DNA from 2 places in the Bordetella saccharivorans genome. Region 2 is predicted to be linked to the other one. Evidence: riboswitches for the same ligand, from Rfam matches in the RefSeq annotation. Region 2 holds a riboswitch; the other holds the start of a gene.
What was found. A riboswitch is a leader RNA that binds a small molecule or an ion and turns the genes downstream of it on or off. The one in region 2 is predicted to bind manganese.

Region 1: linked by a shared signal. The riboswitch ahead of ACKTT0_RS13840 (sodium:calcium antiporter) and the one ahead of mntP (manganese efflux pump MntP) in region 2 are both predicted to bind manganese.

What each region holds. Positions count from the first base shown of each region.
Region 1 covers NZ_BAAFZO010000001.1:2,899,121-2,913,346, forward strand. Annotated here, with positions in the region: gene ACKTT0_RS13830 (NINE protein) at 77-532, shown strand; gene ACKTT0_RS13835 (aminopeptidase P N-terminal domain-containing protein) at 561-1,904, opposite strand; yybP-ykoY riboswitch at 1,990-2,129, shown strand; gene ACKTT0_RS13840 (sodium:calcium antiporter) at 2,208-3,200, shown strand; gene ACKTT0_RS13845 (hypothetical protein) at 3,578-3,913, shown strand; gene ACKTT0_RS13850 (cytochrome c oxidase assembly protein) at 4,006-4,887, shown strand; gene galU (UTP--glucose-1-phosphate uridylyltransferase GalU) at 4,908-5,747, opposite strand; gene ACKTT0_RS13860 (M48 family metalloprotease) at 5,813-7,330, shown strand; gene ACKTT0_RS13865 (YheT family hydrolase) at 7,370-8,467, opposite strand; gene ACKTT0_RS13870 (YybH family protein) at 8,482-8,904, opposite strand; gene ACKTT0_RS13875 (zinc-finger domain-containing protein) at 8,922-9,140, opposite strand; gene ACKTT0_RS13880 (branched-chain amino acid transaminase) at 9,193-10,113, opposite strand; gene ACKTT0_RS13885 (AzlC family ABC transporter permease) at 10,375-11,046, shown strand; gene ACKTT0_RS13890 (AzlD domain-containing protein) at 11,043-11,378, shown strand; gene ACKTT0_RS13895 (DEAD/DEAH box helicase) at 11,525-12,946, shown strand; gene ACKTT0_RS13900 (thioredoxin family protein) at 12,948-13,331, opposite strand; gene ACKTT0_RS13905 (EI24 domain-containing protein) at 13,395-14,198, shown strand; gene ACKTT0_RS13910 (competence/damage-inducible protein A) at 14,222-14,226, shown strand, end outside.
Region 2 covers NZ_BAAFZO010000001.1:688,422-702,647, reverse strand. Annotated here, with positions in the region: gene groL (chaperonin GroEL) at 3-1,643, opposite strand; gene groES (co-chaperone GroES) at 1,675-1,962, opposite strand; gene ACKTT0_RS03355 (AAA family ATPase) at 2,151-2,696, opposite strand; gene mntP (manganese efflux pump MntP) at 2,780-3,346, opposite strand; yybP-ykoY riboswitch at 3,354-3,525, opposite strand; gene ACKTT0_RS03345 (bleomycin resistance protein) at 3,641-4,066, shown strand; gene ACKTT0_RS03340 (ATP-binding protein) at 4,147-5,484, opposite strand; gene ACKTT0_RS03335 (response regulator) at 5,481-6,149, opposite strand; gene dsbD (protein-disulfide reductase DsbD) at 6,298-8,103, shown strand; gene ACKTT0_RS03325 (prolipoprotein diacylglyceryl transferase family protein) at 8,100-8,936, shown strand; gene dsbG (thiol:disulfide interchange protein DsbG) at 8,946-9,719, shown strand; gene ACKTT0_RS03315 (MFS transporter) at 9,857-11,059, shown strand; gene ACKTT0_RS03310 (tripartite tricarboxylate transporter substrate binding protein) at 11,229-12,218, shown strand; gene ACKTT0_RS03305 (class II aldolase/adducin family protein) at 12,259-12,978, shown strand; gene ACKTT0_RS03300 (DMT family transporter) at 13,109-14,011, shown strand; gene ACKTT0_RS03295 (metallophosphoesterase) at 14,046-14,226, opposite strand, start outside.

The sequences.
Region 1 (14,226 bases), 2.2 Mb from region 2:
AATTCTACCGTCCACTACAATCGCAGGCGTCCGACGCCCGCTGGCGTTCCGCCACGCCATCATTGCCGCATCCGATATGTCGTCAGCCTCGTCCGCCGCTTCCGCTTCATCCCCGTCCCGCCCGCGCAGCAAGGTGGCGCTGGGCTTGCTGGCCTGCCTGTTCGGCTGGCTGGGCGCGCACTGGTGGTACCTGGGCCGCCGCCACGCGTGGCTGGTGACCCTGGCCGCTGTCGCGTGCCTGGCGGCGGCCACGCAGTTCCCGGTCTGGTACGACAACCCGGCCTTCTTCCTGGCATTCATCCCGATGATCGACGGCTTCATCGAGGGCGTGGTGTTCAGCCTGATGCCGGATGAAAAATTCGACCGGCTCTACAACCCGGGCCGGGGCCGGGTCACGCATACCGGCTGGGGGCCGGTGCTGGTGGCCATCTTCGGCACCCTGGTCGGCGCAATCGCCGGCATGTTCGCCATTGCCATGGTGGTGGTGTACACCTGGACCGCCATGGGCTGGCTGGACGGCTACGTGTTCTAGCGCCGCGGCGCGCAGCCCCGGTCCCGGTTCATTCCCGCATCAGGGCCTCGATTTCGCGCGCCTGCACCGGCACGCCGCGCGTCATCAGTTCGCAACCCTCGGCGGTGACCAGCGCATCGTCCTCGATGCGGATGCCGATGTCCCAGAACCGCCGCGGCACGTCGTCGGCTTCGCGCACATAGATGCCGGGCTCGATGGTCAGCACCATACCGGGCTCCAGGGCGCGCCATGGCCGTTCCGCGCCGGGCGCGGAGTCGCCGGCACGGTAGTCGCCGGCGTCGTGCACGTCCAGCCCCAGCCAGTGGCCGGTGCGGTGCATATAGAAGCGTGCGTACGCGCCGGATTCAAGCACGCCATCCAGGGTGCCCTGCAGCAGGCCCTCGTCCAGCATGCCCTGCGCCAGCACGCGGACGGCGGCGTCGTGCCCGTCGTTCCAACTGCGGCCCGGCGCCGTGGCCTGCACCGCGGCCTCCTGGGCCGCCGCCACCAGGTCGTACAGCGCCCGCTGCGGCCCGTTGAAACGGCCGTTGGCGGGGAACGTGCGGGTGATGTCCGCGGCATAGCTGTCGTACTCGCAGCCGGCGTCGATCAGCACCAGCTCGCCGTCGCGCAGCACCGCGTCGCCGGCCGCGTAGTGCAGCACGCAGGCATTGGCGCCGGTGGCCACGATGCCGGGGTAGGCGGGCGCCTGCGCGCCATGGCGACGGAATTCGTACAGCAGCTCGGCTTCCAGTTCGTATTCGTGCATGCCGGGACGCGCCGCCCGCATGGCGCGCGCATGGGCCCCCGCTGAAATGCGGGCGGCCTGGCGCATGGCGGCGATCTCGCCGGCGTCTTTTACCAGCCGCATGTCCGCCAGCAGCGGGCGCAGGTCCTGGATGCGCGCCGGCGGCCGGCGCCGGCCGCGTCCCTGTTGCTCGGCCTCGCCCTGCCAGCGGCGCAGCCGGCGTTCGACATGCCCGCCCGCCGCGAAGGGGCGGTACAGCGTCGGCTGGTCCAGCAGCAGGGCGGGCAGCATGTCGTCCAGTTCATCGATGGCATGGGCTTCGTCAAAGCCGTAACGTTCCATCGCCGCCTCGGGGCCGCAGCGGTAGCCTTCCCAGATTTCCTGCTCGGGGTGCTTGGCGCGGCAGAACAGAATGGCGCGATCGGAGGCGCCCGCCACCAGCACCAGCCACGCTTCGGGCTCGGTAAAGCCGGTCAGGTAGAAAAAATCGCTGTCATGGCGATAGGGGTATTCCGTATCGCGATTGCGCACGGCATGCGGCGCGGTCGCCAGGATGGCAATGCCGCCGCCGGCCGCGCGCAATTGCTCGGACAGGCGCCGGCGGCGGTCGGCGTAGGGGGCGATATCGACGGGCGGCAGGCTCATGGCGGGGGCGGGCGAGGCGGGAAACAGGGCCTACTTTACCGCGCCCGGGCGCTGGCGGGCTGGTCGGCCTGCTGCTACAATCCGCGCCACTGTCATTGGGGAGTAGCCATCCTTTGAATCCCCAAAGGAGTCAGCGTCAACAGACTTGGCGGTTTCGTACCCCATGGCGCTGACGGTTCCCGCGCAGTGGGCCCGCCCCACCGTGCGGTCCAGCCAGGCGAGACCTTTGGCCACGAGGCGTTCACCCTTGCCGGGCGAGCCGCATCGTCGTGCCATTGGTGTCTGCTCGTCCGGCTGCGTCCCATGTTTCTCACCCTGTTCCTGTTCTTCCTGTCGGCGCTGGTCATCTACTTCGCCTGCGAGTATTTCGTCAACGGCATCGAGTGGGTCGGCCACCGCTTCCAGCTGGGCGCCACCGCCACCGGCACCGTCCTGGCGGCTTTCGGCACGGCGCTGCCCGAAAGCGCCGTCACGTTCATGGCGGTGGTGTTCGGCACCACGCCCGAGCAGAAGGACATCGGCGTGGGCGCCGCCATGGGCGGTCCGCTGGTGCTGGCGACGCTGGCCTATGCGGTGGTGGGGCTGGCCTTGTGGCGCGGCGGACGCAGCGCGGCGCGCATCAATGCCGACCAGCAGCGCCTGGCGCGCGACCAGGCCTGGTTCATGGGCGTATTCGTGGTCAAGGTCGCCCTGGGGCTGTTGGCCTTTGCCTGGAAGCCCTGGCTGGGATTGCTGTTCCTGGGCGTCTACGCGCTGTATGTGCGGCGCGAGCTGGCCAATGACGAAGCCTGCCTGGACTGCGACGATCTCGAGCCGCTCAAGCTGCGCCCGCGCGATCCCGATCCGACCATGGCCTGGGCCTGTATCCAGACGGCGCTGGCGCTGCTGGTGATCGCCGCCGCCTCGCACGTGTTCGTGCGCCAGATCGAGCTGCTGGGCATCGCCTTGGGGGCCTCGCCGCACGTGGCCGCGCTGCTGCTCGCGCCGGTCGCCACCGAACTGCCGGAGATCATGAACGCGCTGATCTGGGTGCGGCAGGGCAAGGAGCGCCTGGCGCTGGCGAACATTTCCGGCGCCATGATGATCCAGGCCACCATTCCCAGCGCCCTGGGCATTTTCCTGACTCCCTGGCTGCTTGACGGCCCGCTGCTGGCGGCCGGCCTGTTCACCTTGCTGTCGATCGCGCTGCTGTGGCTGCGCTTCCGGCGCGCGGGCATGAGCGTGCCCGTGCTGTCCACGGTGGGCGGCTTCTACGGCTTGTTCGCGTTGTACCTGGGCTGGCATTTCGCACGCTGACGAGGCGGCGGCGTGTTGCACAAATGCGCGCAACAATGGGGAAAACCCTTGCCCGAGGCCGGAAATCCACGTAAAATCATCGTGTTTACATCATACGGAGTTGTTCTGTGAATACCGATTCCGGCGACAGTAGTCGATCTTGCATCGACGTCGCTGCCTGACAGGATCTCCGCAGAATCTCCTTCTGCCGCATCCTGCCAGTGCAGGGTGCGGTTCCGGTGGCAGGTCCTCTGCCGCCAGTTCCCGCAAAAAACCGCCTGAACCGTAGCTGTGCCATCGCAGCCGTGCGTGCTTGCGCGCTTGTCGCGCCCGTTCGTGCCGCTGCGCGGGCTTGCGCGTATTCGCACGAGCGCTCCCCGTTTCATTGGGAGGTTGCCATGCGTTTCTTCGACCTGTTCATGCGCCGTGCCGGCGTGGACCGCCCCGTCGCGCCCAATCGCCGTCATGGCACTTCGCGTCTGACCATCGTCTGCCCGCGCGACGCGCTGGGCGCGGTGCGCAAGCAGATCTGCCTCGATTTCGGCGCCGCCGGCCTCGACGTGGCGCAATTCCAGATCGACTCCAGCCGCGACGCCGATTTCGCCTCGGCCTGCATCACGGTCAATTGTCCGCCCGAGCTGCGGCCCGAGCTCATGTCCCAAGCGCGCCGCCTGCGCGCCAATCCCGTCGTGCGCCATGTGCAGTTCGGCGCCTCGGCCCGCGCCGCCGCCTGATGGCGCGCCGGGCGCGCCAGTCAACTACAATGCCGTATCGGCCATGGCATGCGCCATGTCCGTGTATTGACTAAGTTTTTCTGGGTTTCGGCATGGATCTCGGCTGGCTCGTCCCGTGGGAGTTTTCCCCCACCCTGGTGGCCGCCTTCGTGGCGGCCATCGTGCTGTTCGTGCGCGGCCAGCGCGTGCACCGCGTGAATGGCGCGCGCCAGTTCCTGTTCTGGGCCGGCATGGCGCTGTTGTACCTGTCGCTGCATACGCGGGTCGACTACTACGCCGAGCGCATGTTCTTCATCCATCGCATCCAGCACCTGGTGCTGCACCACCTCGGGCCGCTGCTGGTCATGGCGGCATTTCCGGGCTCGGTGATGCGCGCCGGCCTGCCCATGCGCTGGCGGGCGCGGCTGCGCGATTTCCTGCGCACCGCCGGCGGCCGGGCGGTGGTGGCCGTGCTGACCAACAAGGTCTTCGTGCCGGCGCTGTTCGTGTTCCTGGTGCTGGTCTGGCTGATCCCGTCGGTGCAGTTCTATTCCATGCTCGACTGGCGGCTGTACCGGCTGATGAACTGGTCGGTGGTGATCAGCGGCTTCATGTACTGGAACCTCATTCTCGACCGCCGGCCCAGCCCGCCGGCCGCCATGAGCCCGGGCGGCCGGGTGCTGTCGCCCATCCTGACCATGGCCCCGCAGATGGTCGCCGGCGCGGTCATCGCCTTCACCGAATCCGACATCTATCCGCTGTTCGAATTGTGCGGCCGCGCCATCGCCATGTCCGCGCAAACCGACCAGACCATCGGCGGCCTGACCATGTGGATCCCCGCCGCCATGGTCGAGGTCTTCGGCCTGCTGGTGGCCCTGGGCACGCTGATGCGCCTGTCGGGCAAGGGCCGGCTGCGGCCCGAAGACCGCCAGGCGCGCGCCCGGGCGCGCGAGCGCGAGAAAAACCGCGTCGACGGGGCGGTGGCCAGTTCCTGACCCGCGCCCCCCGCGGAGGGTTATTCCGCCACCAGGCCGTGGTATTTGCGGCCCAGCGCCACCGTGGCCTGGAACATCCCGGCCTTGCTGCCGCAGTCGTAGCGCTGCCCTTCGTAGCGGTGCGCGAACACCGGCCGGTCCTGCATCAGGGCGGCGATGCCGTCGGTCAGCTGGATTTCATTGCCGGCCCCGATGCGCGTGCCGCGCAGGTGGTCAAAAATGGCTGGTTCCAGTACGTAGCGGCCCACTACCGCCAGGGTGGACGGCGCCGCTTCGGGCGACGGCTTCTCGACGATATGGGTAATGCGGGCGGTGCGGTCATTGATGGGCTGGGCCGCCACGATCCCGTACTTGCGCGTGTCTTCGCGGGGTACGTCCTGCACGCCCAGCACGCTGGCATCCTGGGCGTAGGCCGCCTCCACCAGTTGCTTGAGCACCGGGGTGTCGGCGTCGATCAGGTCATCGGCCAGCAGCACGGCGAAGGGCTCGTCGCCGACCGCCGGGGCGGCGGTCAGGACGGCATGGCCGAGGCCCAGCGGGGCGGCCTGGCGGATGTAGAGACAGTTGACGTGGGCGGGCAGGATGTCCCGCACCATGGCCAGCAATTCGTGCTTGCCCTTGCTTTCCAGGTCTGCCTCCAGTTCGGGGGCGGAATCGAAGTGGTCTTCGATGGCGCGCTTGTTGCGGCCGGTGACGAAGATCAGGTCGGTGATGCCGGCCGCCACCGCCTCTTCGACGGCGTACTGGATGAGCGGCTTGTCGACCACGGGCAGCATTTCCTTGGGCATGGCCTTGGTAGCCGGCAGAAAACGGGTGCCCATTCCTGCGACAGGAAAAACGGCTTTGCGGACTGGGCGCATGAGAACCTCGGTAGAAATTGGGTAAAACGACCAAACTTTTTGCTCGCGGTCGCTATCATATTGCCATGAACCGCAGGCATACGACATCCAGGTATTTTCTCGCGAAACGCGGCCTGGCCGGCGCCTTGTGCCTGGCGCTGGCCCTGCCCGCCGCGCCGGCCCTGGCCCAGCCCTCCGGGCTGCCCTCGATGGGCGCGGCCTCGTCGGCCGACCTCTCGCCCGGGCTGGAACGCCAGCTGGGCGAAGCCATCATGGCCCAGGGACGGCGCGATCCCACCTATATCAACGACCCGGAACTGACCCAGTATTTGACCACCATGGGGCGCAAGCTGGCGGCCTATGCGCCCGGCGGCGTGCCCGATGTCGAGATGTTCGGCGTGCGCGACCCGGAAATCAACGCGTTCGCCATGCCGGGCGGGTTCATCGGCGTCAACAGCGGCCTGATCGTCTCGTCGGGCAGCGAGTCCGAGCTGGCGGCCGTGCTGGCCCACGAAATCGGCCACGTCGTGCAGCGCCATATCGCCCGTGGCATGACCCAGCAAAGCCAGAACAGCGTCGTCATGATGGCCAGCATGGCCGCCGCGCTGCTGGCCGCGCTGGCCGGCGGGGGCGGCAACCTGGCCATGGGCGTGGCCGCCTTCGGCCAGGCCGCCGCCATCAACCGGCAGCTGGGCTTTTCCCGCGACGCCGAGCGCGAGGCCGACCGCGCCGGCTTCCAGATGCTGACCAAGGCCGGCTACGACCCCGAGGGCATGGTGCGCATGTTCTCCCGCCTGATGGGGGCCGCGCGCCTGAACGAGGGCATGGGCGGAGGCGCCTGGGCCAGCACCCACCCCTTGTCCATCGAGCGGATGTCCGACATCCAGAACCGCACCCGCAACATGTCCGCGGCGGGGCATGCCGACAGTGACGATTTCTGGTACGTGCGCGCCAAGATGCGGGTCATCCAGGGACGCGACGCGGTCAGCCTGCGCACGGCCGGCCAGCAGTTGCAGGACGAGGCGCGTTCGCTGACCGGGGTGCGGCAGTCGGCGGCCTACTACGGGCTGGCCTTGCAGGCATTCCAGCGCAACAACCTCGATGAAGCGCAGACCTACCTGGACCAGGCGGGCGCGGGCGGACGCGGCGCGCCGCAACTGGCGCGGCTGGCGGTGGACCTGGCCGCCGCGCGCAAGGACGCGGCGGGAGCGCTGCAACTGGCCTCCGCCGCCATCAAGCGCTGGCCGCAGCAGCGCGCGCTCGGCATCGCCTACGCGCAAGCCCTGCAAGGGGCCGGCCGGCACGCCGAGGCGCAGGCCTACCTGCGCGACCGCATCAAGCAGTGGGGCGACGATGAGCCCGGTCTTTACCAGATGCTGGCGCAGAGCGAGGAGCGCAACGGCCAGCCGGTGCAGGCGCGCCGTGACATGGCGCGCTACTACGTGCTGACAGGCGCCTACGCGGCCGCCGAATCGCAACTGCAGCAGGCGCGCGGCATGTCCAGCGACTTCTACGAACAATCGCAGATCGACGTGCAAATCAAGGAAGTCAAGGACAAGCTGGCGGCCGAGCGGGACCTGCTGGAACGCTTCAAGTCGGGCTGAGCGCCGCCGCGCCCGGCCCCGCATGGGTGGGGCGGTTGCCTAAAGGCCGGTCTCGAAGAAGCGGCCCAGCCGCTGCGGCAGCCAGCCCAGGTGGGCCGGGAAGGGGCCGGTGGGAAAGCCCGCGTGGCCGCCTTCGGCCGGCTGGTGCAGCAGCACGTGCTCCGAGCATTCGCGCGGCAGCGGCAAGGCGCTTTCGGGCAGGAACGGGTCGTTGCGCGCGTTCAGCACCAGCGTGGGAACCGCGATGCCCGACAGCCACGGTTTGCTCGAGGCACGGGTCCAGTAGTCCAGGGCATTGCGAAAACCGTGCATGGGCGCCGTGTAAGCGTCGTCGAAGTCGCGCAGGTCGCGCGCGTGGGCGATGCGCATGACATCGATGGCGCCGGGAAAGCGGCGGGCCTTCTCCAGCACCTTGTGCTTCATGGTCTTGAGGAAATGCGCGCTGTACACCCGGCGGTTGAAGAAGCCATGCGACAGTGCATTGCCGCCGGCCACCAGGTCGAGCGGCACCGACACGCCGGCGCAGCCGGCCAGCCACGCCACGCCGCTGCCCTGTTCGCCCAGGTATTTCAGCAGCGCGTTGCCGCCCAGCGAGACGCCCACCGCATGCCAGCGCGCATGCGGGATGCGGGCCCGCACCGTGTCCAGCATGAAGCCGACTTCGGCGGAGTCGCCGGAATAATAGGCGCGCGCCAGCCGGTTGGGGGCGCCCGAGCAGCCGCGGAAGTGGGCCACCGCGACGATCCAGCCGCGCGCCCGGAAGTGATGGGCGATGGACTGGGCGTAGCGGCTCAGGCTGCCGCCTTCCAGGCCGTGCAGCAGCAGCAGGGCGGGAGTGTCCGGCGTCTGCGGCAGCGACGGCCAGTCGGCGGGGGTGATCCAGCGGGCGGCGGCTGTCTTGCCGGCCACGACGGGCGTGGCGTTGTCGATGGGCTGGCCGTCGGCGCTTTTATGGGGAAACAGCCCGGGCCCGGTCCAGTCGATGTCGATGAAGTCGGTATCCGGCGTATCGACCCGCTCGCGCACGAAGGCGATGCGGTGGTGCTGCGCCACGAAGGCGGCATAGATCGTCTGGCTGTGCCGGTCGGGCAGCCAGGGGGGAACGGGGCAGGGCGAGGTATCGAGTCGGGCGGCCAAGCGTTCTACCCGCGTCAGTGCAGCCGGTCGGGGACGTCGTGCAGATCCAGTACCCCGGCGTCGGCGGGCGCCGGCGACGCATGATGCACGACCATGCGCCAGCCAGTGGGCCCCTTGTGATAGATGTTGGTAGCGTAGCAGTTGGCGTACTGCGTGCCGCCATGCGTGCGCGCGGCGACTTGTTCGACCAGGGTATGGACCGAGCACATCATGCTTTGCATGACCAGCGGCCGCAGCGGGCGGATGTGCAGGGGGCCGGCCGCCAGGATCTGCTGCCACGATTCGAATACGGCCGTATGGCCGACCGCGCGCAGCCCGCCCGGATGGATGCAGACGACTTCCTCGTCGTCGGCCCAGACCTGCCGCAGGCGGTCGGTGTCGGCTTGCTCGAGCGCTTCGTAGAACGCTTGCTCGGCTTCTTCTGGCGTGGCGAACATGGCGGCGCGGGGCGGGCTCAGTGGCCGTGGACCACGGTGCCGGGCTTGAGGCGGTATTCGGCGCCGCAGTAGGCGCAGCGGGCCGAGCCGGTGCGGGTGACGTCGAGGAAGACGCGGGGATGCATGCTCCAGAGCGGCGCCTTGGGGCCCGGGCAGTAGACGGGCAGGTCTTCGGCGCCGACTTCGATGGTTTCATGCACGGGCGTGGCGGACGCGGCGGGGGCGGCGGCAGTCATGGTGTTTCCTGATAGAGCGAACGGGTATGGGACAAGGAAAGGGGCGATGCGTTCACACCGGCGTCAGCCAGTGCGCATACTTGGGGTTGCGCCCGCTGACCAGGTCGAAGAACGCCGCCTGCAGTTTTTCGGTGACCGGGCCGCGCCGGCCCGCGCCGATCCGGCGGTTGTCGACTTCGCGGATGGGCGTGACTTCGGCGGCGGTGCCGGTGAAGAACGCTTCATCGGCGATGTAGATGTCGTCGCGCGTCAGGCGCTTGGTGACCACCTGCAGGCCCAGGTCGGCCGCCAGCGCGTGCACGGTGGAGCGGGTAATGCCGGTGAGGGCGGAGGCGATCTCGGGCTCGCAGACCACGCCGTCCTTGACGATGAAGATGTTCTCGCCGGCGCCTTCGGCCACGAAGCCTTCGGTGTCGAGCAGCAGGGCTTCGTCGTAGCCGTCCTGCAGGGCCTCGGCGTTGGCGATGATGGAATTGGCGTAGGTGGTGGCCACCTTGGCGCGCGGCATGGTCACGTTGACGTGCTGGCGGGCGTAGGACGACACCTTGACGCGGATGCCCTGCGCCAGGGCTTCTTCGCCCAGGTAGGCGCCCCAGGGCCAGGCGGCGATGGCCACGTGGACCTTGGCGCCCTTGGGCGACACGCCCATTTTTTCCGCGCCGTAGAACACCAGCGGGCGCAGGTAGCAGGATTCGAGCTGGTTGGCCCGCACGACCTCGCACTGCGCCGCATTGAGCGTGTCGGGGTCGAACGGCATGGGGATCTGGTAGATGTGGGCGGAATTGCACAGCCGCCGGGTGTGGTCCTGCAGGCGGAAAATGGCCGTGCCCGCGTCCGTCTTGTAGGCGCGCACCCCTTCGAACACCGACAGGCCGTAGTGCAGCGAGTGGGTCAGCACGTGGGTCGTGGCCTCGCGCCACGGGACGAGTTTGCCGTCGTACCAAATGAAGCCGTCACGGTCCGCCATCGACATGGTGTTCCCCCTTCTTAGAGGCGCCTATTGTATCAAGCGGCGAGGGTACAATGCCGCTGTCCATGCGCCGAATCACCGGGCCGAGCCCGCCACGGCGCCGCGCCGGGCAAGCTGGCGTGCGTGTGTTTGTCTTCCCGATGAGTTCCATGCCGTCCAGTCTCACTTGCCAGGGGGCGCCCGGTGCCCCCTGAGTCTCTTGCAGTGCCCGCCGAGGACCCCGCCCTGGTCCGGCAGGAGCGCCTCGCGGCGTTCCGCGCGGGGGTGCAGGCCATCGTCCCGGCCCTGATCGCCACCGGCACCTGGGGCCTGGTCACCGGGGTGGCCATGGTCAAGTCCGGCCTGACGGAGTCCATGGCCCTGGCCATGACCCTGCTGCTGTACGCCGGCTCGGCCCAGCTGACCTCGCTGCCGCTCATCGCCAGCGGCGCCCCGCTGTGGCTGATCTTCATGGCCGGCTGCGTGGTCAACCTGCGCTTCATCATCTTCGGCGCCGCCCTGCATCCGTATTTTCGCCACCTGTCCTGGCCGCGCCGCCTGGGGCTGGGCTATTTCACCACCGACATGGGCTTCGTGCTGTTCATGCCGCGTTTTGGCGACGCCGCCGAGCGCGGCACGCGCGAGCAGCTGTGGTATTTCATGGGCACCATCGCCCCCGGCTGGGTGGTCTGGCAGGCTTCGTCGATCGTCGGCATCTACCTGGGCACGCTGGTGCCGGCCACCTGGTCGCTGGACTTCGCCGCCGTATTGGCGCTGCTGGCCATCACGGTGCCGCTGGCCAATTCCAAGCCGATGCTGGTCTCCATGCTGGCGGCCGGCCTGACCGCCTGGGTCGGCCAGCTCCTGCCGCTGCGCCTGGGGCTGGCGGCGGCCGTCATCGTCGGCATCCTGGCCGGCATCTGGGCCGAACGCCATTTCCACAAGGCGCGCGCATGACGCTCTGGCCTTCCGAGATCTACGTCTATTCCGCCATTCTGCTGCTGGCGCTGTGCAGCGTGCTGACGCGCGCCGGCTTCATGCTGTTCGGCGACTACCTGCCGCTGCCCGACGGCGTGCGCCGCGCCCTGCGCTACGCGCCGGCGGCCGCCCTGACCGCCATCATCGTGCCCGACCTGCTGCCCTGGAAAGCCGGCGCCGGCCCGGCTTTCGACTACCGGCTGGTGGCCGCCGCCATCGGCGTGGTGGTGTTCTTGCGCACCCGCAGCGCCGTGCTGGTCATCGTGGCCGGTATGGCCGTGCTCTGGGCGCTGCGCTGGCTGGCGGGCTGATCCCCCGGGGGGCCGCCCGGCCACGCGGCGGACGCCGTTCGCGGCGCGGCGGCCGGCTGCGCTAAAATAAAGTTATCCACAGCAATCCGGGCTTGGCAGCATTCTCGTTTTGTTCTTTTTCATCGCCCCGGCATCTGCCCATCCTGATGACTGATTCTATCGCTCCCGCAGCCACCTCCACCGACGCGCCCACCCAGACCTTCGCCGACTTCGGACTGCATCCCCAACTGCTCCAGTCGGTCGCCGACACCGGATACACCACTCCCACGCCGATCCAGGCCCAGGCCCTGCCGGTCGTGATGGCCGGGCGCGACGTCATGGGCGCGGCGCAGACAGGCACGGGCAAGACCGCGGCGTTCACGCTGCCTATCCTGCACCGCCTGATGCCGCTGGCCAACACCAGCGCGTCGCCGGCGCGGCACCCGGTGCGGGCGCTCATCCTGACTCCCACGCGCGAACTGGCCGACCAGGTCTACGAAAGCGTCAAGCGCTACAGCAAGCACACGCCGTTGCGTTCGGCGGTGGTGTTTGGCGGGGTGGACATCGGCCCCCAGAAAGAAGCGCTGCGCCGGGGCTGCGAGATCCTGGTGGCCACGCCGGGCCGCCTGCTCGACCACGTCGAGCAAAAGACGGTCAACCTGGGCCAGGTCGGCATCCTGGTGCTGGACGAGGCCGACCGCATGCTCGACATGGGCTTCCTGCCCGACCTGGACCGCATCGTCCGGCTGTTGCCGGCCCAGCGCCAGGGGCTGCTGTTCTCCGCCACGTTCAGCAACGAGATCCGCAAGCTCGGCCGCTCGTACCTGAACCAGCCGGTCGAGATCGAGGTCGCCGCGCGCAACGCCACGGCCGACACGGTCACCCAGATCGCCTACCAGATGCCCAGCGACGCCAAGCGTGCCGCCGTGGTGCACCTGGTCAAGTCGCGCGGCCTGAAGCAGGTCATCGTGTTCTCGAACACCAAGATCGGCACGGCGCGGCTGGCCCGCGAACTCGAACGCGACGGCGTGCGGGCCGAGTCCATTCACGGCGACAAGAGCCAGGCCGACCGCATGAAGGCCCTCGAAGCCTTCAAGGCGGGCGAGCTGGAAGTGTTGGTGGCCACCGACGTGGCCGCGCGCGGCCTCGATGTGGCCGGCGTGCCCTGCGTCATCAACTACGACCTGCCGCACAACGCCGAGGACTACGTCCACCGCATCGGCCGTACCGGCCGCGCCGGCGCCTCGGGCGAGGCCATCGCGCTGTTCACCGCCGACGAGACGCGCTACCTGCAGGACATCGAGAAACTCACCAAGCGCCCGGTGCCGCGCGGCACGCTGGACGTGCCGGCCGACCTGGTGATCCGCAGCCATACCCGCGACTCGCGCGACAGCCGCGGGCGCGGGCGGGAGCGCGACCGCCGCGGCGGCTCGGGCTACGCGGCGCCGCGCCAGCCGGCCGACGATTTCTTCTACAAGCCCTACGAGCCGGCCGCGCCGGCCCAGAAACCCGAAGACGCCCAGGAAACGCGCCCGGCCACGCCGAAGCGCCAGGTGGCGGTGCTGCTGGGCGGCAGCCGCAAGCCCTGAGCTAGGCCGCCAGCAGGGCGGGCACGTCCGGCAGCTGGGTGGCCACCGCGGGGCTGTCGGGCCCCAGGCTTTCGAGCAGGCGCTCCAGGTGCCCGATGTGCGGCAGCATCGGGCCATAGAACACTACCCGCCCGCCGACCTGCACCAGCAGGGTGGGGAAGTTTTCTACGTCTTCGTCGCCCAGCAGGTCGGGGTGGTCTTCGATGTCGATCCACGCGTACACGCGGCCAGGCTGGCTGTCGGCCAGCGCGGCCAGCCGCGGGCGATATTGTCCGCAGGTGTCGCACCAGGCCGCGCAGAAGCACGCGACCAGCCAGGTGTCGGGGTTGGCGCGCAAGGCGGCGCGCAGCGCCGGGGTGTCGGAACCGGGAACGAGCAGGGGCATGGCGTCAAATCGCAACGTGTTTGAGACTATGATACCCGGCATGTCCACTGACCGGTTCGCCTCATGATTCCTCCGCGCCCCGACCACGCGACCGCTTCCCCCGTCCGCGCCGCCGCCATCGGCGCCGCCGGCGTTGCCCAGGCGTTCAAGCGCGCCCTGGTGTCGCAGTGCCATCCCAACATGCTGTTCGCCGTGCTGCTGCCGTTCCTGATCGCGCTGCTGGGCGCCATCCTGCTGGTCTGGCTGTTCTGGACGCCGCTGACCGACTGGCTCAACGCCCAGGCGTCGCAGTGGCAGGTCGTCAACGATTTCGACGCCTGGCTGGTCGGCATCGGCCTGTTCTCCATCAAGCTGTATTTCATCCCCGTGCTCGCCGCCGCCATCCTGCTGCCTGTGTCGGGCATCCTGGGCCTGGCCATCGCGGCGGTATTCGTCATGCCGCTGGTGTTGCGCCATGTCGGCGCGCGCGAATACGTCGGCGTATCGCGGCAAGGCCGCAATGCCACCGCCTACAGCGTCTGGAACGCCATCTGGGTCACCGCCGCGTTCGCGGCCGGCTGGGTGCTGACCCTGCCGTTCTGGCTGATCCCGCCCATGGCGGTGATCCTGTCGATCTTCTGGTGGGCCTTCGCGTTTTCGCGCATGATGCGGGTCGACGCCATCGTCGAGCACGCCAGCCCCGAAGAGCGCCGCATCCTGCTCGAGCGCCACAATACCGGCTTCTGGATCATCGGGCTGATCTGCTCGCTCTTGAACCTGCTGCCGCCGGCCTGGATCATCCTGCCGGTGTATGCCGGCCTGGTCTATGCGCACTACGGCCTCGAGGCGTTGCGGCGGCTCAGGCAAGAGCGCCTCATCGAAGCCTGACCCTCGCAACAACCGGAACCGCCATGGC
Region 2 (14,226 bases):
ACTTAGAAGTCCATGCCGCCCATGCCGCCCATGCCGCCGGGCATGGGGGGAGCAGCGGGCTTGTCTTCCACCAGCTCGACCACCGCGGCTTCAGCCGTCAGCAGCAGGCTGGCCACCGAGGCGGCGTTCTGCAGGGCGGTGCGGGTCACCTTGGTGGGATCCAGCACGCCTTGCTCGACCAGGTCGGTGTACTCGCCGGTCGCGGCGTTGTAGCCGTAGTTGCCCTTGCCGTTGAGCACATTGTTCACCACCACGCTGGCTTCTTCGCCGGCGTTGGTCACGATGGTGCGCAGGGGCTCTTCGACAGCGCGCAGGATCAGCTTGATGCCGGCGTTCTGGTCAGCCGTGTCGCCCTTCAGGTCGGCAATGGCTTGCTTGGCGCGCAGCAGCGCCACGCCGCCGCCGGCCACCACGCCTTCTTCCACCGCCGCACGGGTCGCGTGCAGGGCGTCTTCGACGCGGGCCTTCTTTTCCTTCATTTCGACTTCGGTGGCGGCACCGACGCGGATCACGGCAACACCGCCGGCCAGCTTGGCCACGCGCTCTTGCAGTTTTTCACGGTCGTAGTCCGAGGTGGCTTCCTCGATCTGGACGCGGATCTGCTTGACGCGGGCTTCGATCGACTTGCTGTCGCCAGCGCCGTCGATGATGGTGGTGTTTTCCTTGGCCACTTCGATGCGCTTGGCCTGGCCCAGGTCCTGCAGGGTGGCCTTTTCCAGCGACATGCCGGTTTCTTCCGAGATGACCACGCCGCCCGTCAGGATGGCGATGTCTTCCAGCATGGCCTTGCGGCGGTCGCCGAAGCCGGGCGCCTTGACGGCGGTGGTCTTCAGGATGCCGCGGATGTTGTTCACCACCAGGGTGGCCAGCGCTTCGCCCTCGACGTCCTCGGCGATGATCAGCAGCGGACGGCTCGACTTGGCGACTTGTTCCAGCACGGGCAGCAGGTCGCGGATGTTGCTGATCTTCTTGTCGAAGATCAGGATGTACGGATCATCCAGCGCGGCGACTTGCTTGTCGGGGTTGTTGATGAAGTAGGGCGACAGGTAGCCGCGGTCGAACTGCATGCCTTCGACCACGTCCAGTTCGTTGTCCAGCGACTTGCCGTCTTCGACGGTGATGACGCCTTCCTTGCCGACCTTGTCCATCGCGTCGGCGATGATCTTGCCGATCGATTCGTCGCTGTTGGCGGAGATCGAGCCGACCTGGGCGATTTCCTTGCTGGTGGTGACCGGCTTGGATTGCTTGGCCAGTTCAGCCACGGCGGCGGTGACGGCCTTGTCGATGCCGCGCTTGAGGTCGATGGGGTTGAAGCCGGCGGCAACGTACTTCAGGCCTTCCTGGACGATGGCCTGGGCCAGCACGGTGGCGGTGGTGGTGCCGTCGCCGGCGTTGTCCGAGGTCTTCGAGGCGACGTCCTTGACCAGCTGGGCGCCGATGTTCTCGAACTTGTCCTTCAGTTCGATTTCCTTGGCAACCGACACGCCGTCCTTGGTGACGGTGGGGGCGCCGAACGAACGCTCGAGCACGACGTTGCGGCCCTTGGGGCCGAGGGTGGTTTTGACGGCATTGGCGAGGACGTTCACGCCGCGGACGATGCGGACGCGGGCGTCATCGCTGAACAGGACTTGCTTGGCAGCCATTGTGAGCTTCCTTCGAAAATTCGTTCAGAAATTACTGGATCACGGCGAGGATTTCTTCCTCGCGGATGACGAGCAGCTCTTCGCCATCGACTTTCACCGACTGGCCGGCATACTTGCCGAACAGCACCTTGTCGCCAGCCTTCAGGTCGACCGGCAGCACTTTGCCGTCTTCGGTCTTCTTGCCTGGGCCAACGGCCACGACTTCGCCTTGATCCGGCTTTTCGGCGGCGCTGTCGGGGATGACGATGCCCGAGGCAGTCTTGCGCTCGTTGTCCAGGCGTTTGACGATCACGCGATCGTGCAGGGGACGCAGGGCCATGAGGAACTCCTGTTTCTATATAGAAAGGGTGAAAATGATCGGTTTTCAGGCCGGGATGGGCTGTTAGCACTCACCGGCGGCGAGTGCTAATTATAGGGATGATGCCCACGGGTTCAAGGGGGGATGGGCCGGTTGTTACATTTTCGTGCGGGGGCGGCAGGGCTCACTGGATTTGAGCTGTCCCCGTTTCACTGCCCGCCAAGCCGGAACCCTTCGCTTTCCAACGCCGCCGCCACGCGCGCCAGCACGCTTTTCCGGTCATTGCCTTCGGTCGCCAGGACGTGTAGCTCGAGCGGGCCGAGCGCGGCGAACTGCTGGTGCAGCGCCGTGATGGGCGCGGGGTCGGCCAGCGTGTCGCCGCCGCGGTTGCGGCAGCGCTCGATCGCGGCCTGCAGGGGCGGGCGAAGCACGATGTAGTGGACCGGCAGGCTGAGCGCCGCAAACGCCCCGAGGAACCAGGGCCCGACAATGCCGTCGACGATGACGAAGTAACCGCCCCGGGCGTAGCGGGAGGCGGCATTTGCCAGGACATCGAGCACGACCTCGTTCTGCGCATGCGCTTCAGGAAGGTACGGTTGAATGGCCCCGTGCTTTATGAAACGCCAGAAATCGTCTGCATGGAGATGCACCTTCGACGATCCGCCCGAGGCTGCCAGGGCGGATGCCGTGGTTGTCTTGCCCGCGCCCGGCGGGCCGGTGAGGATGAGGATTTCACCGCTGCGATCGATGTTCACCAATGACTCCCACCTGAGTACGATCAGTCCAATTCATGCGCGGCTTCCGGGCGGCTCCGTGCCCCGATGCCCGGCGTCGGGCGCTACGCGGCCGATAGGTGCTCATACAGGATGGTCGCGCCTATCCCGATCAGGGCCAGGCCACCGAGCACTTCGGCACGCTTGCCGGCGACGGCGCCAATGAGGCGGCCCACCATGACGCCGATCGTGACCATCAGCAAGGTCGCAAGGCCGATGGCGACCGCGGTGATGAATATATTGTTGTCGATGAATGCCAGGCTCACGCCTACGGCCATTGCATCGATGCTGGTGGCAAAGCCGGTCGCCGCGAGCAGCCAGAATGAGTGGCGGGCTACGGGAGAAGCCGCCTCTTCATCTTCCTTGAAGGCATTGCGGATCATCATCAAGCCGAGCACGCAGAGCATGCCAAAGGCGATCCAGTGGTCCCAGGCCTCGACATGCCTGGCGGCCGCCGAGCCCAACGCCCAGCCCGCGACTGGCGTCAATGCTTCGATCACGCCGAAGATCAAGCCAGTACGAAGCGCCTCCGCAAAACGAGGCTTGTGCAAGGACGCGCCCTTGCTGACGGCCGCCGCGAAGGCGTCCGTCGACATGGCGAAAGCAAGGATGATCGTGGAAAGCGCATTCATCGGGAGTATCCGGCCGGGCGAGATCGCATAGGTACGTCCATATCGCCCGGCGAAACTATGGAGCACCGATGGTCTCGCCAAGCCCAGCGGGCCGCCTGCGCCATGGCCAAGGCGGCCAAGAGTGTTGACGCAGGCCCTTTGTCATGGACAAAAGGAGGCTACTCCCCAAGGAAGAAGCGCATTTTACATTACTGCATGCGCCGCGCTCGCGCCGCCGGGTTGTCCAGGCGCGACGGACAGCCGAGTCCTGCGGCGCATTATCATGGCGCACTCAAGAAAACGGACCACACCACCATGGAAGAACTACGCCGCGCCCGGATGGTGCCGGAATTGCTGGTCAGCGACCTGTCGCGCAGCCTGGCGTTCTGGATGGACCTCTGCGGTTTCGAGATCGCTTATCGCCGCGAGGCCGAGGGCTTTGTGTACCTGGACCTGGATGGCGCGCAATTCATGCTGGAAGAGCGGCGCGGCGATGCTTACTGGATCACCGGGCCGCTCGAGGCGCCGCTGGGCCGGGGAATCAACTTCGAGATCAAGGTCGCGTCGATCGAGCCGCTGCTGCAAAGGCTCGCGGCCGCTGGCTGGCCGTTGTACCGGCAGCAAGAGGAGCGCTGGTACCGCAGTGATGCGATCGAGGTGGGCGTGCGCCAGTTCCTGGTGCAAGACCCGGACGGATATCTGTTGCGCTTCTCGGCCAGGATAGGCGAGCGGGCGGCCTGACCGGTTTCGCGGGCGGCGGTTTGCCGCGCCGGCGCGCAGGCGGGCATGACCGGCGGGAGTACGTCCGTATCTGCTGGCCGTCAGGCCTGGGGCCTGACTGGAATCTCCAGCTCCGCGGCCAGGCCGCCTCCGGCGCGCGGCCGCAAGTGCAGGCTGCCGCCGAAGCGTTCCATGATGGCGCGCACGATGGATATCCCCAGCCCCGCGCCGTCCTTGCGCTGCCGGCCCTGGTCGCCGCGCCAGAAGCGCCTGCCGATCCGGGCGGCCTGCGCCATGTCCAGGCCGGGGCCGCGGTCCGCCACGGCCAGGCGGCAGCGCTGCGCTGCGTGGTCAAAGGTCACGCTGATGTCGACCATGGCGTCTTTCGGCGAGTAGCGCAGCGCGTTGTCCACCAGGTTGCGCAGCGCGGCTTCGAGCATCGACCTGGGGACCGGGGTGGCGGCGTCGCGGCCATCGAGCGTCAGGGCCAGGCGCTTGCGGTCGTCGGCGCGCGCCTGCGCCAGCACGTGCTCGACTGCCGCGCACACCGACGGGCAGCCGTCGACGCCTTCGGTGGATGCCTCGGCCCACGCCAGCGCCATCATCTGGTCGAGGGTGCGCCGCAACCGGCGTACGCCTTCCTCGGCGCTGCGCAGAGAGGCTTCCGATTCTTCGCCTTCGGTCAGGCGGACGACCTGCAGGTGCGTGTCGATGACGGTCAGCGGGGTGCGCAGTTCGTGCGCGGCGGCGTCGGTAAAGGCGCGCTGGCTGGCCAGTGTCTGCGCCAGCCGCGCCAGCAGGCCGTTCATGGCGTCCAGGACCGGGCGCAATTCGGCCGGCGCGGGGTCAACCGCGATGGGCGTGGTGTCGTGCGTGTCCTTGGCGCGCAGCTGCCGGCGCAGGGCATCCAGCGGGGCCAGCCCGCGCCCGATGCCGATCCACAGCGCTGCCAGGCCGCCGAACAGGGCGATCAAGAACGGCACGCCGGCCGCGCACAGCAGCTCATTGACCAGGGTGTCGCGCTGGTCGACCCGGTCGGCCGTCGTGATCTGGTAGCCATTGGCGCGCAGCACATAGATGCGCCACAGGTTGCCCCGCACTTCGCGGGTGCTGTAGCCCGACGGCAGGGTTTCGAAGTCGGAATGCGGGCCGCTGGTGGTGCGGGCCAGGACCTCGCCGCGCAGCGAGCGGATTTCGCAGGCGATACCGGAGCCGCCGCTGACGCGCACGGCTTCGGCCAGGCCGGCGTTGCCCGCATCGGGCTGCAGCGCGGCGCGTTCGAGCAAGCCCGATACCATGCGGGCCGACATCGCGAGCCGGCCATCGAGCGTGCGGTCGAGGTTGGCGTGCACGCCGCGCATCATCCAGGCGGCGGCGCCAGCCCACAGGACCGCCAGGGCAATCCCCGCGATCAGCACTGCACGCAGGCGCAGGCTCATGGCGCGGGCCTCCAGCCCAGGCGGTAGCCGAGACCGCGCGCAGTCTCGATGGATTCGGCGCCGAGCTTGCGGCGGATGTTGTGGATGTGCACGTTGAGCGCGTTGCTGCCGACTTCGGCGCCCAGCCCGTAGAGACGTTCGTTGAGCACCTCGGTGGGCACCCATCTGCCATCGACGCTGGCCAGGTGCGCCAGCAGGTCGACTTCGCGGCGGGAGAGGGCGACCGGTTCGCCGTCGAGCCAGGCCAGGCCGCTGTCCGGCTCCAGGCGCAGCGGCCCGGCGGCGACGACCTGGGCGGCGCGGCCCTGGGTGCGGCGCACCAGCGCATGGATGCGCGCCGCCAGCTCGCGCAGGTCGAACGGCTTGACCATGTAGTCGTCCGCGCCGCCATGCAGCCCCGCCAGCCGGTGTTCGACCGCGTCGCGCGCCGAAAGGATCAACACCGGCAAGCCGGGTTCGAAGGCCCGCGCCACCGCGAGGAATTCCATGCCGTCGCGATCGGGCAGGCCGAGATCGAGCACCAGGGCGTGGAATATGCCTTCCTTCTGGGCGGTTTCCGCCTCGGCGGCCGTGCGTACATGGCGCACGCCGATGCCGTGGTTGCGCAGGCCGGTCACGATGCCCTGGCCGATCAGTTCGTCGTCTTCCACCAGCAGCACCCGCATTCCGGCCTCGCCCCGCGCAACACAAAAGGGAAATGTTAGGGCAGAAAACCCGCGGCGTCAGGGCGGCGCGGCGCGCGAGAGGGGAATTTAGTCTGGCTTAATCGAACGAGTTCATCATGCGGGCATTGTTGGTTGGGAGGATCGCGATTTGTCCTGGTACCGGAGCGCGCTGGCGCTGGTATTGGTGTTTTGTAGCGCTGTCGGCAACGCGTGGGCGGTCGGCGACCTGTTCTCCTGGGACAGGGAACCCGAGTTCCTCGATGCCGCGGATGTGTTCAGGCTGGAGCAAGTGCGACGCCAGGACGACCAGTTCGTGGTCGGCGGGCGCATCGCGGATGGCTACTACGTCTACCGGCATTCGTTGCAGCTGGTCGATGCGCAAGGCCGCGCCGTCACCCTGGAGCTGCCGGCCGGAACGCCCAAGCGCGACGAGTTCTTCGGCGATACCGAGGTCTATATGGGCGATGCCTTGCGGCTCGCCTTCCCGCTCGACGCAGCGGGGCCGCTCACGCTGCATTGGCAGGGCTGCGCGCAAGCGGGGGTGTGCTATCCCCCGCAGACCATGACGGTGAGTTTGTCGGCCGCCTCGTCGCCCGGCGGCGCCACGGCGCAGCCGCCCCGGGCCGCCGGCGATTCGGCCGCGGCACTGGGCGTCGCCGAGGACCAGGCGGCGGCGCGCCAGCTCGCAACGCTGGGGCCGGTGGCCGGCGCGCTGCTGTTCTTCGGCTTCGGCGTGCTGCTGGCGTTCACGCCCTGCACCCTGCCGATGATCCCCATTGTTTCCACCATGGTGGTGGGCAGCCAGGCGCGGCCGCGGCGCGCGTTCCTGCTGTCGCTTGCCTATGTCCTGGCCATGGCCGCCACGTATGCGGCGGTGGGGGTGGCGGCCGGGCTGGCGGGCGCCAATCTCCAGGCCACGCTGCAGTCGCCCTGGCTGCTGGGCGCCTTTGCCGCGCTGTTCCTGGCGCTGGCCGGTTCGCTGTTCGGCCTCTTCGAACTGCGCCTGCCGGCCGCCCTGGCGGACCGGGTCGCGTCCGCGGGGCGGGGGCGTCCTGGGGGCAGCGTCGCCGGCGCCGCGGGCTTGGGCTTCTTGTCGGCGCTGTTGGTGGGGCCGTGCATGACCGCGCCCCTGGCCGGCGCGCTGCTTTACATCGGGCAGGCCGGCAGCGCGTTGCACGGCGGGCTGGTCCTGTTCGCGCTGGGCCTGGGAATGGGGCTGCCGCTATTGGCGATCGCAGTGTTCGGTGCCCGCGTCCTGCCGCGTCCGGGCGCGTGGATGGAGCGGGTCCGCGTGGTTTTCGGGTATGTGATGGCAGGCATGGCCGTGCTGATGCTGGCGCGCTTCCTGCCCGGCGCGCTGGGCCTGGGCCTGTGGGGCGCCTGGATGCTGTCCGTGGCAATCGGCCTGGTGGCCTGGGCGCAGGCGCTGGCGGCGCGGCGCCGGCTGGCCTGGGCCTTGCGCTCGGGCGCCGCGCTCGGCGGCTTGTGGTCGGCGTTGATGCTGGTCGGCGCCGCCTCCGGCGGCGACTCGGCGTGGCAGCCGCTGGCGCATCTGCGCGTTGCCCAGGCGGCCGCCACGAGCCCCGGCATTGCCTATGTCGCCGCCAAATCGGCGCAGGACGTCGATGCGCGCCTGGCGCAGGCGGCCGCACGTGGCCAGTGGACCTTGATCGATTTCTACGCGGACTGGTGCGTCAGCTGCCATGTGATCGAGCGCACGGTGTTCGGCGACCCGGCCGTCGCGGCCCGGCTGGCGCGCATGCAGGTGCTGCGGCCGGACGTCACGCGCAATGACGCGGTGGACCAGGCGCTGCTCAAGCGCTGGGGCGTCATGGGGCCGCCTACTCTCATCCTGGTGGGCCCGGATGGCGAGGAACGCCGGGCCCTGCGTGTCGTGGGCGAGATCGGCGCGCGCGGCTTCCTCGACCGGCTCGATGCGGCAGGCGCGCCATGACAGGCGTAGGGCCGTTCTCGATCCATGTGCTGACGGTCGCCGGCGCCGTGCTGCTGGCCTGGTTCACGGCGCGCGCGCTGGCTCGGCGTGTGCCGGATGCGCCGTACCGGGCGGCCGGCTCGATGGCGATCGATGCCGCGTTCTGGGGGCTGGCGGCGGCCCGCCTGGGCTACATCGCGCAGTGGTGGGAGGAGTACCGCGCCGCGCCCATGTCCATGATCGCCATCGGCGACGGTGGGTTTTCCTGGTGGGTCGGCGTGCCGGCCGCGCTGGCGTACGCCTGGTGGCGCACCCGCGCGGCGCGCGCCTTGAGGTGGCCGCTGCTGGCCGGTGTCGTGGCCGGCGTGGCGGCCTGGGTCTGCGCGGGCGCCGTGCTCGACCTGGCGCAGCGGTCGGCCCCGCCTTTGCCCGACTTGCAGTTGGCGACGCTGGACCAGCGTCCGATATCGCTGGGCGCCTACGCGGGCCGTCCGGTGGTGCTCAATCTGTGGGCCAGTTGGTGCCCGCCATGCCGCCGCGAGATGCCGGCATTTGAACAGGCCGAGGCGGAATTCCCGCATGTCGCCTTCGTGCTGGTCAACCAGGGGGAAAGCGCGCAACAAGCGCGCGCCTTCCTCGCCGACGAAGGCCTGGCGCTGCGCAACGTGCTGCTGGACCCGGCCTCCCAGGCCATGCAGGCGCTGCGGTCGCGCGGCCTGCCCACCACCCTGTTTTTCGATGCACAGGGGCGCCTGGTCGACACGCACTTGGGCGAGCTTTCGATGGCCAGCCTGAAAGACACGCTATCGCGCCGCTTTCCGCCGTCGCCCGAGCCCCGCACAGATAAGGAATAAGGAGTAAGTATGTTTCGACAGCGTTCGCGCCTGATTGCCGGCGTTGCCCTCAGCGTGATGCTGATGGCCGGGGCCGGCCCGGCCGAAGGCGCCGAAAGGCCGGCGGCGGTCCGGGCGCTGGAGGCCCAGGGGCTCACCGTCATGCAGGAGTTCGAGGTGGGTGGCGGCCTGCGCGCATTTGCCGGGGTGGTGGGCGACCGGCCCATCGCCGTCTATGTGCTGCAAGACGGCCAGGCCATCGTGGGCACGCGGCTGGATGCCGACGGCGAGCCGCTCGACGAGGCGGCGCTGCAGAACCTGGTCGCCCGGCCGCTTGGCGACCAGGCCTGGGCGCAACTGGAATCGGCCACCTGGGTGCTGGACGGGCAGGCCGACGCGCCGCGCGTCGTCTACACCTTCAGCGACGCGAATTGCCCGTATTGCCATCGCTTCTGGGAAGCCGCGCGGCCCTGGGTGGCGGCGGGGAAAGTCCAGTTGCGGCACCTGCTGGTGGGCATCATCAAGGAGGACAGCCCGGCCAAGGCGGCCGCGATACTCGGCGCGCCCGACCGTTCGGCGGCGCTGCGGGACAACGAGGCCAGGTTCGACCAGGGAGGCATTGCGCCGGCGGCCGGCGTGCCCGCCGATATCCAGGCCATCCTCGACCAGAACCAGACGCTGATGTTGTCCATGGGGTTCCGTGGCACGCCGGGCATCGTGGTGCGCGACGGCAATGGCGCGCTCAGGAAGTACAACGGCATGCCGCGGCCAGGCGCCCTGGAAGAGGTGCTGGGGCCGCGATGACCGCCTTCCCAGGGCGCGCCGGCCCGGCTCCGAGACAGGCGCGCCGATCGGGTGGACAATACGCACTGATCCGTCGCCCCGCCCCGGGGCGCCCTTTTTTTGTCGAGGTAGCCTTGTCGAACGCTGCATCCGCAACATTGTCGAGCGATTCCATTCCCGAACTGACGCGGCGCGAACAGCGTGGCAACATCGCGCGCCTGACGGTCGCGCAGGCGCTGGCCGGCGCGAACTCGGTGGTGGTCTACGCCACCGGGGCGATCGTCGGCGATATGCTGGCGCCCAGCAAGACGCTGGCCACGCTGCCGATTTCCATCTTCGTGGTTGGCATGGCCGCGTGCATCCTGCCCGCCGGCGCCATCGCCCGGCGCCATGGCCGGCGTGCCGCCTTCCTGGCCGGCACCGGCTGCGGCGTGCTGGTCGGCCTGCTGGCCGCGGCTGCCGTGGTGCTGGGCTCGTTCTGGCTGTTCTGCCTGGCCACTTTCTTCGGCGGCGCGTATGCCGCGGTAGTGCTGTCGTTCCGGTTCGCCGCCGCCGATGGCGTGGCGCCGTCGCTGCGGGCCCGCGCGCTGTCGTTCGTGATGGGCGGCGGGGTCGTGGCCGGCGTGATCGGGCCGCAACTGGTGACGCACACCATGTATCTCTGGCCGCCGCACATGTTCGCCGCCACCTTCCTGGTGCAGGCCGCCGTCGCCGCGGTATCGGCCGTGGTGCTGCTCGGCGTGCGGCTGCCCATGCCGACGCAGGCCGAGGTGGCGAGCGGCCGGCCGCTCGGGGTCATCGTGCGGCAGCCGCTCTTCATCACCGCGGTGATCTGCGGCGCCGTGTCGTACATGCTGATGAACTTCCTCATGACGGCGGCCCCGCTGGCCATGCACATCTGCGGCCATTCCCAGGAAAACGCCAACCTCGGCCTGCAGTGGCACGTCATCGCCATGTATGCGCCGAGCTTTTTCACGGGGCGGCTGATCACCCGCTTCGGCGCGGGGCGCATCGTCAGCGCCGGCTTGCTGCTTACCGGGCTGTCCGCCGCGGTGGGGCTGACCGGCATCGATGTCGCCCATTTCTGGCTGACGCTGGTGCTGCTGGGGATCGGTTGGAATTTCGGGTTCGTGGGCGCGTCCGCGCTGGTGCTCGAATGCCATCGTCCCGAAGAGAAAACCCGCGTGCAGTCGCTCAACGATTTCATCGTGTTCGGCACCATGGCGGTCGGCTCGTTCGCGTCCGGCGGCTTGCTGGCGGCCTACGATTGGGACACCGTGCTCTGGGTGTCGTTCGCGCCGCTGGCCCTGGCGGTGGGCGCACTGGGCTTTGCGTCCCTGGCCCTGAGGCGCGCGGCATGAGGCGCGCGGCGGCGGCCGAGGCACGCGAAGGCGTCGCAGGCGGCCTAGCGCCGGCTGGAACACCGCCATACGCCAGGGGGTATGGTTGATAAGATAAATTCATTTGAGCGGGTATGGCGGCGTCCACATAATGGCTCCACACCAATAATCAATACTGGAGACAACCGCCATGACCGCAATCCCGCTATTGCGGCGGATGCCGCGCGCCCTGTTGCTGGGCCTGGCGCTGGGCACGGCCGCCGCGCATGCCGCCGAGCCGTATCCCGACCGCCCCATCACTCTCGTCGTGCCGTTTGCCGCCGGCGGCGGCGCCGATGTGGTCGCCCGGCTGCTCGCCTCGAAACTGCCTGCGCAACTGGGCGGGCAGTCGGTGATCGTCGACAACAAACCGGGCGCTTCCGGCAACATCGGCGCCATGCAGGTCGCCCGCGCCCCGGCTGACGGCTACACCTTCCTGTTGACCAACAGCACGCTCACCATCAACGCCAGCCTCGACATGCGTGGCACGCCCGATGTGCGCCAGGCGCTGGCGCCGGTGTCCCTGCTGGTGACGGCCCCGGTGGCGCTGGGCGTCAATTCTGCCTTGCCGGCTCGCACGGTGGCCGAGCTGGCCGGCTATGTCCGCCAGAATGCCGGCAAGCTCAGTTATTCGTCCTGCGGCAACGGCACGCCGCAGCATTTCACCGGCGAATCGTTCAAGCAGGCCGGCCAGCTCGACATGGTGCACGTGCCGTACAAGGGCTGCGCGCCGGCCGTCAACGATGGCCTGGGCAACCAGGTGCCGATTCTCTTCAGCACGATTCCCAACCTCGCGCCGCACGCCCAGGCCGGCAAGCTGCGCATGCTGGCGGTGGCGTCCGCCAAGCGCGCCTCGTTCATGCCCGATGTGCCGGCCATCGCCGAGACCGCGCCGTTCAGCGGGTTGGATGTTTCTGTCTGGTTCGGCGTGTTCGCGCCGCAGGGCCTGCCCGCCGGCGTGCGCGAGCAGTTCGAGGGCGCCGTCAGCGCGGCCATGGCCGATCCCGCGGTGCAGAAGGAGTTCCGCGACCGCTACTACGAGATCGGGCAAACCGGCGCAGCCGCCATGACCGCGCAGATTGACAGGGACCTGGACGTGTATCGCAAGCTGGCCCGCGAGTCCGGCATCACGCTGGAATGACGCGGCCGCGTTTTTCAGACTTCATTCCAAGGAGGAGCTCATGAGTACCGCCCCTGACCTGGCAGCCTGCATCGACGACCTGGTGGTCGCCAACCGCGTGCTCGCGCGCTTCGGCGTGCTGGACGGCTTCGGCCACGTCAGCGTCCGCCATCCGCGCGACGCGCAGCGCTTCCTGTTGTCGCGCTCGCTGGCGCCGGAGCTGGTCACGGCCGATGACATCATGGAATTCGGCATGGATTCCGAGCCGGCCGCCGGCGACGATCGCAAGCCCTACCTGGAGCGCTATATCCACGGCGAGATCTACCGCGCGCGGCCCGACGTGCACGCCGTGGTGCACAGCCATTCGCCCTCGGTGATTCCGTTCGCCGGTTCCTCGGTGCGGCTGCGGCCCATCTATCATATGGCGGGTTTCCTGGGCGGCGGCGCGCCGGTGTTCGACATCCGCTGCTGCTTCGGCGATACCGACATGCTGGTACGCAATCACGACCATGGCCGCGAACTGGCCAGCACGCTGGGAGACCGGCCGGTCTCGCTGATGCGCGGACACGGCTTCGTGGCGGTGGGGCCGTCCATCCCGGTGGCGGTGTATCGCGCCATGTACACCGAAATGAACGCGGCGCTGCAGCACAAGGCCATCGGCCTGAACGGCGAGATCACCTATTTGTCCGAGCAGGAGGCCGTGCTGGCCGACGAGATGATGGCCGGGGTGATGAACCGGCCATGGGAGCTGTGGAAGAAGAAGGCCGCGCAGGCCGCCTGAGGCGGGTTGCCGGCGGCGGCGGCCCGCCTCAGGCGGGCCATTATGGAACCGCCGGTCGAGTTGATATAGTTCGCTGGTTGATGGATCCGCGCGCGCGGATCCGCGTCCCGCAGACTGAATCGCCACGAACTTGTCCACTCCCGGCAGTACCTCGTTCCGTTCCACCCCATTGGCCGGCATCGCCTGCGTGTCGGGCGGCATCCTGCTGCTTACCCTGAGCGATGCGCTGGCCAAGTGGGTAGGGCAGTTCTACAGCCCGCTGCAATTGCTGTTCCTGCGCGCCGCCATCGCCCTGCCGTTCGTGCTGGTGCTGGTTGCCGCGCTGGGCGGCCGCCGCGCGCTGCGCACGCGGCACCTGGGGCTGCATCTGCTGCGGGGCGCCATCAACGTGGTCGCCGCCACCTGTTTCTATCTTGGCCTGCAGGCGCTGCCGCTGGCCGAGACCACTGCCATCGGTTTCGCCGCGCCGCTGTTCGTCACCGCGCTGTCGGTGCTGGTGCTGAAGGAGCGCGTGGACGGCGCCCGCTGGCTGGCCGTGGTGGCAGGCTTCGCCGGCGTGCTGGTCATTGTGCAGCCGGGCGCGGCCAGTTTCCAGCCGGCCGCCTTGTACCCGCTCGCTACCGCCGTGCTGTATGCGTTGATGATGCTGACCGCGCGCGCCATCGGGCAGGCCGAGAGCGTGTTCACCACCATGTTCTACATCGTGGTCGGCCAGCTTGTCAGCAGCGCGGTGGCCGTGCCCATGTTCTGGACGCCGCCGCAGTTGGAGCACTGGCCGCACTTCGCGGGAATCGCGTTGTTCAGCACGCTGGGGTTGACGCTCATTACCCAGGGTTTTCGCATCGGCCCGGCGTCGGTGGTGGCGCCGTTCGATTATGCCGGCCTGCTGTGGGCGTCGCTGCTGGGCTGGCTGGTGTGGCGCGACGCGCCCGGGCTGAACGACTGCATCGGCGCGTTGTTCATCGTCGGCAGCGGCTTGTACATTGCCTGGCGCGAAGCGCGTTCGTCGGCGGCGCGCCGCGCCAGGGCCTGAATAGCCGACCGGCGCGGCCGCCGCGGCGCTTGCCTCAGGCGGCCACCAGTTGCAGCACGGTGATCTCCGATGGCGCGCCAAGCCGCTTGGGCGGCCCCCAGTAGCCCGTGCCGCGGCTGGTATAGACCCACATGTCCTGGAAGCGGTGCAGGCCGGCCGTGAAGGGCTGCTGGAACCGCACGAAGAAGTTCCAGGGCAGGAACTGGCCGCCGTGC